DNA from 2 places in the Streptomyces sp. NBC_00663 genome. Region 2 is predicted to be linked to the other one. Evidence: riboswitches for the same ligand, from Rfam matches in the RefSeq annotation. Region 2 holds a riboswitch; the other holds the start of a gene.
The links. A riboswitch is a leader RNA that binds a small molecule or an ion and turns the genes downstream of it on or off. The one in region 2 is predicted to bind cobalamin.

Region 1 (4,409 bases), 4.2 Mb from region 2:
GGCGGGCGAGGCGTACAGCCAGACCAACCCGGCGACGGGCGCGCCACGCGGTGCGCTGGTGCCGGGCGAGCCGGGCCAATGGACGTACGCCACGCTGGCGTTGGGCTCCGCGCTCGCGCTCTTCATGTACCCGCACTCGATCACCGCGACGCTCTCCTCCAGGAGCCGTGAGGTGATCCGCCGCAACACCACGATCCTGCCGCTGTACTCGCTGATGCTGGGTCTGCTGGCGCTGCTGGGCTTCATGGCGATCGCGGCCGGAGTCAAGGTCACCAACGGCCAGTTGGCGATCCCGCAGCTCTTCGAGGACATGTTCCCGGACTGGTTCGCGGGCGTGGCCTTCGCGGCGATCGGCATCGGCGCCCTCGTGCCGGCGGCGATCATGTCCATCGCGGCGGCGAACCTCTTCACCCGCAACATCTACAAGGACTTCATCAAGCCGGACGCCACGCCCGAGCAGGAGACCAAGGTCTCCAAGCTGGTGTCCCTGCTGGTGAAGGTCGGCGCGCTCATCTTCGTCCTGACCATGGACAAGACGGTTGCCATCAACTTCCAGCTCCTGGGCGGCATCTGGATCCTCCAGACCTTCCCGGCCCTGGTCGGCGGCCTGTTCACCCGCTGGTTCCACCGCTGGGCGCTGCTCGCCGGCTGGGCCGTCGGCATGATCTACGGCACCGTCGCCGCGTACGGCGTCGCCTCGCCCACGCAGAAGCACTTCGGCGGCTCGTCGAAGGAGATCCCGGGCATCGGCGAGATCGGCTACATCGGCCTGACGGCGTTCGTCCTGAACGTCGCCGTCACGGTGGTCCTGACCTTCGCCCTGAAGGCCTTCAAGGCCCCCGAGGGCATCGACGAGACCAGCCCGGAGGACTACACGGCGGACGCCGGCGACCCCGGCGTCCAGGTCGAGCTGCCGCCGGCGACGGCGGGCACCTCGCACTGAGGGTTTCCGTGCTCAGCGGGCCGTCGGAATATCCGGCGGCCCGTTGTCGTACCGGTCGGGCACACTCGCACCCATGGACATCGAGATCCGGGCAGCGGAACCCGGCGAATACGACACGATCGGCGAGATCACGGCCCAGGCCTATCTCCTGGACGACCTCCTCACCTTCGGCGAGAGCGACTGGTACCTGGGCGAGTTGAGGGACGTCGCCAAGCGGGCCGGCTCCGCCGAGGTCCTCGTGGCCTCGCTGGGCGGCGAACTCATCGGCACCGTCACCTACGTCGCCGCCGGCGGCGACATGGCCGAGCACGCCCGGCCCGACGAGGCCGTGATCCGCATGCTCGCCGTCAGCCGCGCAGCGCGTGGCAGAGGGGCCGGGGAAGCCCTCGTACGCGCCTGTATCGACCGGGCGAAGGCGGCGGACGGCTGCACGGGCGTCGTCCTGTCGACCCAGGAGATCATGCACGCCGCCCACCGCATCTACGAACGCCTCGGTTTCGTCCGCGCACCCGAGCGCGACTGGCGGCCGATCCCCGGCGAGGAGTTCACGCTTCTCACCTATGAGTTGACGCTCTGAAGTCGCCGCGACACAACATCTAGGGGTGCCACCCGAACCCGGCACAAGATGTATGCTCATGCTCGCTGTCGCCGCAGGGGAATCCGGTGCGAATCCGGAACTGTCCCGCAACGGTGTACTTGTGCATGTCTTGTGCGTGTACGGGAGTCAGTCCGAGGACCTGTCGACAGCGCGCCCAGGCCGCCGTGGCCCGGGTGCCATGACGTCCGGGCCTCGCGGAGTGGGCCGGTGGACGCGACGCCGCGTGCGCTCGTGCTGCCCCCTGCTCTCCGCCAGGCCCCGTGCCGAGCGAGGGAGAGCCCCCCAGTGACCATCGCGCCAGCCGATCCGGCTTCAGCGGTCCAGGCGGAGAACGACGGTCCCGGTACCGCCCTGTTGCGGACCCTGACCGAGCTGACCGCCGACCTGCCCGACGCCGACCCCGGACGGGTCGCCGCCGCCGCGCTGCGCGGCCGGTCCGGCCGGGCGGCCTCCGATGGCGGCGCGGAGCTGCGCGAGCTGGCGACGGAGGCCGCCGCCGGACTCATCTCCGAGGACCCCGCCTACTCCCGGCTGGCGGCCCGGCTGCTGACCGTCAGCATCGCCGCCGAGGCCGCCTCCCAGGGCGTCACGTCCTTCACCGAGTCGGTCGCGGTCGGCCACCGCGAGGGCCTGGTCGCCGACCGTACGGCGGAGTTCGTACGGATCCACGCGGCGCGTCTCGACGCGCTGATCGATCCGGCGGGCGACGACCGCTTCGGCTACTTCGGGCTCCGCACCCTGCACAGCCGCTATCTCCTGAGGCACCCGATCACCCGCCAGGTCATCGAGACACCCCAGCACTTCATGCTGCGCGTCGCCGCCGGTCTCGCCGAGGACGACACCACGCGCGCCCTGGACGAAGTCGCCGCGCTCTACGGGCTCATGAGCCGCCTCGACTACCTGCCGTCCTCCCCCACGCTCTTCAACTCCGGCACCCGGCACCCCCAGATGTCGTCCTGCTATCTCCTCGACTCCCCGCTGGACGAGCTGGACTCCATCTACGACCGCTACCACCAGGTCGCCCGCCTCTCCAAGCACGCCGGTGGCATCGGCCTCTCGTACTCCCGTATCCGCAGCCGCGGTTCGCTGATCCGGGGCACCAACGGGCACTCCAACGGCATCGTGCCGTTCCTGAAGACGCTGGACGCGAGTGTCGCCGCCGTGAACCAGGGCGGCCGGCGCAAGGGCGCCGCCGCGGTGTACCTGGAGACCTGGCACTCCGACATCGAGGAGTTCCTGGAGCTGCGCGACAACACCGGCGAGGACGCCCGGCGTACGCACAACCTGAACCTCGCGCACTGGATCCCGGACGAGTTCATGCGCCGGGTGAACGCCGACGCCCAGTGGTCGCTGTTCTCCCCGGCCGACGTGCCCGAGCTGGTCGACCTGTGGGGCGAGGAGTTCGACGCCGCGTACCGCAAGGCGGAGGCGGCGGGCCTCGCCAGGAAGACCATCCCGGCCCGTGACCTCTACGGCCGCATGATGCGCACCCTCGCGCAGACCGGCAACGGCTGGATGACCTTCAAGGACGCCGCCAACCGCACCGCCAACCAGACGGCGCTGCCCGGCAGTGTGGTCCACTCCTCCAACCTCTGCACGGAGATCCTGGAGGTCACGGACGACGGGGAGACGGCGGTCTGCAACCTCGGTTCGGTGAACCTGGGCGCGTTCGTGGTCGGTCAGGAGATCGACTGGGAGCGGCTGGACGAGACCGTCCGCACCGCCGTCACCTTCCTCGACCGCGTGGTGGACATCAACTTCTACCCGACCGAGCAGGCCGGCCGGTCGAACGCGAAGTGGCGCCCGGTGGGCCTGGGCGCGATGGGCCTCCAGGACGTCTTCTTCAAGCTGCGGCTGCCCTTCGACTCGCCGGAGGCCAAGGCCCTCTCCACCCGCATCGCCGAGCGCATCATGCTCGCCGCGTACGAGGCCTCCACCGACCTCGCCGAGCGCAACGGCCCGCTCCCGGCGTGGGAGAAGACCCGTACCGCCCAGGGTGTCCTGCACCCCGACCACTACGGTGTCGAGCTGACCTGGCCGGAGCGCTGGGCGGCGCTGCGCGAGCGGATGGCCACCACGGGCCTGCGCAACTCCCTGCTGCTCGCCATCGCGCCCACCGCCACGATCGCCTCGATCGCGGGCGTGTACGAGTGCATCGAGCCTCAGGTCTCGAACCTCTTCAAGCGCGAGACGCTGTCCGGCGAGTTCCTCCAGGTCAACTCCTACCTGGTGGCCGAGCTGAAGAAGCTCGGCGTGTGGGACGCGCAGACCCGGGAGGCGCTGCGCGAGTCCAACGGCTCGGTGCAGGGCTTCACCTGGGTCCCGCAGGACGTCCGCGACCTGTACCGCACGGCGTGGGAGATCCCGCAGCGCGGCCTGATCGACATGGCCGCCGCGCGCACCCCGTTCCTGGACCAGTCCCAGTCGCTGAACCTGTTCCTGGAGACGCCGACCATCGGCAAGCTCTCCTCGATGTACGCGTACGCCTGGAAGCAGGGCCTGAAGACGACGTACTACCTGCGCTCGCGCCCGGCGACAAGGATCGCGCGCGCGGCCCAGGCGCAGACAACTGTCCCCGTCCAGCAGGTGACTTCGGAAGAAGCGATCGCCTGCTCCCTTGAGAACCCCGAGTCCTGCGAGGCCTGCCAGTAATGAGCTCCACCCAGAAGAACCTGCTCGACCCGGGCTTCGAGCTGACTCTGCGTCCCATGCGCTACCCGGACTTCTACGAGCGCTACCGGGACGCCATCAAGAACACCTGGACCGTCGAGGAGGTCGACCTCCACTCGGACGTCGCCGACCTGGCGAAGCTGACGCCGGAGGAGCAGCACCTGATCGGCCGCCTGGTGGCGTTCTTCGCGACGGGCG
Region 2 (4,409 bases):
GGCGCTCCCGGTGGAATGAAAGGCAGTCCTTGCGGCGCGCCCGACTCGATGAGCCGCCAGAGCGCGTCGGTGTCCGCGTGCTGTTCGATCAGGTCGCCGAGCCGGTCGAGCTGCTCCTCGCGCAGCGCGGCGAACGAGGTGTCGGGGGCCGGCACGAACCGGCGGCCCGCGGCGGCCGCCACCTCGCGCAGGAACGCCCGCCGGAAGCCGTCCGACTCCAGCGAGCCGTGCCAGTGGGTGCCCCAGGTCTGACCGACGCGGCAGCCGTCGAGGAAGGGTTCTCCTGAGGTCACGGCGGCGACCCCGTGATGGATCTCGTACCCCTCGACCCGCTCCCCGAGGGCCTCGCCCACGGGCCGGGTGAGGGTCTTCTCGCGGGCGAACCGCACCCGCACGGGCAGCACGCCGAGCCCCTCGACCTCCCCCCGCCGGCTCTCGACCTCGTCCTCGATGTGCTCGCCGAGAACCTGGAAGCCGCCGCAGATGCCGAGGATCGGACGCCCTTCGGCGGCCCTTGTGACCAGGGCGGCGGCCAGCCCGCGCTCGTGCAGCCACTCCAGCGCCCGGACCGTCCCGCGCGTCCCCGGAACGATGACGAGATCGGCGTCGGCGAGTTCCTCCGGCCGGTCCACGAACCGCACGACGACACCCGGTTCGGCGGCGAGGGCGTCGACGTCCGTGAAGTTGGACATCAGCGGGACGGCGCAGACGGCGACCCGCAGCACGTCCTCCCCGAGGGGCGGGGCGGTGTTCGACTCCCGGACGGTTCCCCGCATCGAGACCCGCAGCCCGTCCTCCTCGTCGATCCCGAGCCCGTGCCGGAACGGCAGCACGCCGTAGGTCCGCCGCCCGGTGAGCCCCTGGAGCATGTCGAGCCCGGGTTCGAGGAGGGAGACATCCCCCCGGAACTTGTTCACGAGGAACCCGGCGACCAGCTTCTGGTCCTCTTCCGAGAGCAGTGCGACGGTCCCGAAGAAGGAGGCGAAGACGCCACCCCGGTCGATGTCCCCGACCACCAGCACCGGAAGCCCGGCATTCCTGGCGATGCCCATGTTGACGATGTCGGTCCGCCGCAGATTGATCTCGGCCGGACTGCCGGCCCCCTCACAGATCACCGCGTCATACGTGCCCCGCAGTTCGGCGAGACAGTCGAGCACGGTCCCGAGCAGCTTCTGCTGCCGTCCCCCGTGATACCCGCGCGCACTCATCTCGCCGACGGGCTTGCCCATCAGCACGACCTGGCTGCTCTGCTCGCCACCGGGCTTGAGCAGCACGGGATTCATCAGCGCGGTCGGCTCGACCCGACAGGCCTGTGCCTGCATGGCCTGAGCCCGGCCGATCTCGGCGCCTTCCTTGGTGACGAACGAATTGAGGGACATGTTCTGCGCCTTGAAGGGCGCGACCTTGACCCCCTGCCGCACCAGCCACCGGCAGATCCCGGCGGTGACGACACTCTTGCCGGCGTCGGAGGTGGTCCCGGCGACGAGCAGCCCCCCGCTCATGAGGTACGTCCCTTCTTCGTGACCAGGGCCCGTGCGGCGACACCGACGCCGAGCGCGAGCAGCCCGACGCGCCGCGACAGCCGTACGGCGCGCTCGATGTCGTGCGCGGCGACGGCCCGCCCGGCCTGATGGAGCACGGGCCGGTGCTCCACCCGCCCTCCGTACGACAGGCTCCCGCCGAGCCGCACCCCGAGGGCCCCCGCGAACGAGGCCTCGACGGGCCCGGCGTTGGGGCTCGGATGCTTGGCGGCGTCGGCACGCCAAGCTCGTACGGCCCCCCGGGGATCACTCCCGGCAACCGCGGCGAGTACGGCGGTGAGCCGCGCCCCCGGCCATCCGGCGAGGTCGTCGAGGCGGGCGGAGGCCCAGCCGTAGCGCCGGTACCGCTCGGACCTGTGCCCGACCATGGCGTCGAGGGTGTTGACGGCCCGGAACCCGAGCAGCCCGGGCACTCCGGCGAGCGCCCCCCACACCAGGGCGCCGACCACGGCATCGGAGGTGTTCTCGGCGACGGACTCGACGACGGCCCGGGCTACCCCGTCGGCGTCGAGTGCCTGCGGATCCCGCCCGCACAGGTGCGGCAGCCGGGCGCGAGCGCCCTCGACGTCCCCCGCCTCCAGAGCCCGGCCGATGACCCGGGCCTCGTGTGCGAGCGACGTCCCGCCCACGACGGCCCAGGTGGCGGCGGCGGTCAGCGCGACGGACGCGGTACGGGAGGGTCGTACGGCTCTCTGGGCCACGGCACCGAGCGCCACGGCGCCCCCGGCACACACGGTGGTGTGCAGCGCGCCCCACCCGCGGTGGTCCCGCCACAGAGCCTTTTCCACGGCACCGGCGGCCCGCCCGAACACGGCGACCGGATGCCCCCGGCGTGGATCACCGAGCAGCAGGTCTGCGACGAGTCCGGCGGCGGCGCCGTACGCGAAGACGCGATCGGCACGCATCGGCTCAGCCGGCCGTGGGGTCGGGCAGCGACCTGGTGCTGTACCTCAAACGGCAGGCGAGCATGGCGATATGTCCTCACTCAGGGTGTCCACGCCCTGGTTCGACGAGACCGACGGCGAGAGTTCCTGGCTCCCGGGGCTACCTACCCCGGTGACAGTGGCGGGACCGCGCCGGACTTCCACCGGCTTCCTCTTCTGCCGTCGTACATGGCTCCGGAAGTCCACCACGGGCCCGGAAGGGCCGTCAACTCGCTGTTGACCTGCGAGAGCGGAGTGTGCAGAACCCCACATCGGCGGGCCCGCGGACATGGATCGTGAGGCCCGGAACGCGACAGCGCCCTGCCCGGAATCCCCCTTTCGAGGGGACCGGAACAGGGCGCCGAATCGTCGTGGTGGGTGTCAGGCGACGATCAGATAGATCCCGTACCCCACCGCCGCCGCACACGCGGCGAAGCAGGCGTACGCGCCGGACACGGCGAGGGCTGCCGAGCCGCCCTGGGCCGCGGCCCGCTCCTGGCGGGAGAGGCCCATGATGCCGAGGGTGAAGAGGGCCACGAGGGCCACGGTGACGACGAGGCTGACGCCGAAGACGGAGCCCAGTGCTTGCCAGTCGATCTTCATGTTGCTTGGTTTCCTTCGTCGCTCAGACCGCGGCGGCCGGCGGGGCCGCCGGTTCCGTGGAGGCCGTGGCCGCTGCCGGTGCGGGGATCGTGGCGGTCAGGCCGTCCGCCACGGTGCCCGCCGGAGGCGGGGTGACCGCGGCGATCGCCGTCGTGACCACGCCGGCCGGTTCGCCGTCGGTGTCGTTGACGTTCGACGCGTCCACGACCTCACGGCGCGAGATCTTCCAGATGGCCGCGCTGGAGGCGATCAGGAAGACCGCGACGAGCGCCGTACCCCAGTCGCCGAGGTCGCACACGGACTCGGCCAGCGCGCCCACCAGGGCGGCCGCCGGGAGCGTGAGGCCCCACGCCACGAACATCCGCGTCGCCGTCGACCAGCGGACCACGCCGCCCTTTCGGCCGAGGCCCGCGCCCATCACCGAACCGGAGACGGAGTGCGTGGTGGAGAGGGAGAAACCGAGGTGCGAGGAGGCCAGGATGACCGTCGCCGCGCTGGTCTGGGCGGCGAAGCCCTGCTGCGGCTGGAGGTCGGTCAGACCCTTGCCCATCGTGCGGATGATGCGCCAGCCGCCGAGGTAGGTGCCGAGCGCGATGGCCAGACCCGCGGAGAGGATGACCCAGGTGGGCGGGTCGGAGTCGGGAGCGACGACGCCGCCGGCGACGAGGGCGAGGGTGATGATGCCCATCGTCTTCTGCGCGTCGTTCGTGCCGTGGGCGAGGGAGACCAGGCCGGCCGAGGCGATCTGGCCGGCGCGGAAGCCCTTGGCGGCGGCCTTGCCGTCCGCCTTCTTGCCGAGGGAGTAGGAGAGGCGGGTTGCCAGCATGGCGGCGAGGCCCGCGACGATGGGCGCCGCGATCGCCGGGATCAGGACCTTGGTGACCAGGACGTCACCGTGGACCGCGCCCATGCCCGCCGAAGCGATGGTGGCGCCGATCAGACCGCCCATGAGGGCGTGCGAGGAGCTGGAGGGGAGTCCGACCAGCCAGGTCAGCAGGTTCCAGAGGATCGCGCCCACCAGGGCCGCGAAGATGACCTCAGGACGTATGCCGCTCTCGTCGACGAGGCCCTTGGAGATCGTGTTGGCGACCTCCACGGAGAGAAAGGCGCCCACAAGGTTGAGCACGGCGGACATGGCCACCGCGACCTTGGGCTTGAGCGCACCGGTCGAGATGGTCGTGGCCATCGCGTTGGCGGTGTCGTGAAAACCGTTCGTGAAATCGAACGCAAGTGCGGTTACTACCACAATCGCGAGGATCAGCGAGAAGTTTTCCATTTACCCAGGCAATCGTTCGAGCGTCATTGGCACGTTGAACGTAGGTAACCAGGGTGAACGGAAGAT

Region 1: linked by a shared signal. The riboswitch ahead of OG866_RS14640 (ribonucleoside-diphosphate reductase subunit alpha) and the one ahead of OG866_RS33830 (cobalamin biosynthesis protein) in region 2 are both predicted to bind cobalamin.

The regions. Positions count from the first base shown of each region.
Region 1 is NZ_CP109027.1:3,263,641-3,268,049, forward strand. It holds gene mctP (monocarboxylate uptake permease MctP) at 1-943, shown strand, start outside; gene OG866_RS14635 (GNAT family N-acetyltransferase) at 1,017-1,520, shown strand; cobalamin riboswitch at 1,573-1,702, shown strand; gene OG866_RS14640 (ribonucleoside-diphosphate reductase subunit alpha) at 1,827-4,193, shown strand; gene OG866_RS14645 (ribonucleotide-diphosphate reductase subunit beta) at 4,193-4,409, shown strand, end outside.
Region 2 is NZ_CP109027.1:7,469,557-7,473,965, forward strand. It holds gene OG866_RS33825 (cobyric acid synthase) at 1-1,502, opposite strand, end outside; gene OG866_RS33830 (cobalamin biosynthesis protein) at 1,499-2,446, opposite strand; cobalamin riboswitch at 2,548-2,687, opposite strand; gene OG866_RS33835 (hypothetical protein) at 2,846-3,067, opposite strand; gene OG866_RS33840 (inorganic phosphate transporter) at 3,090-4,343, opposite strand.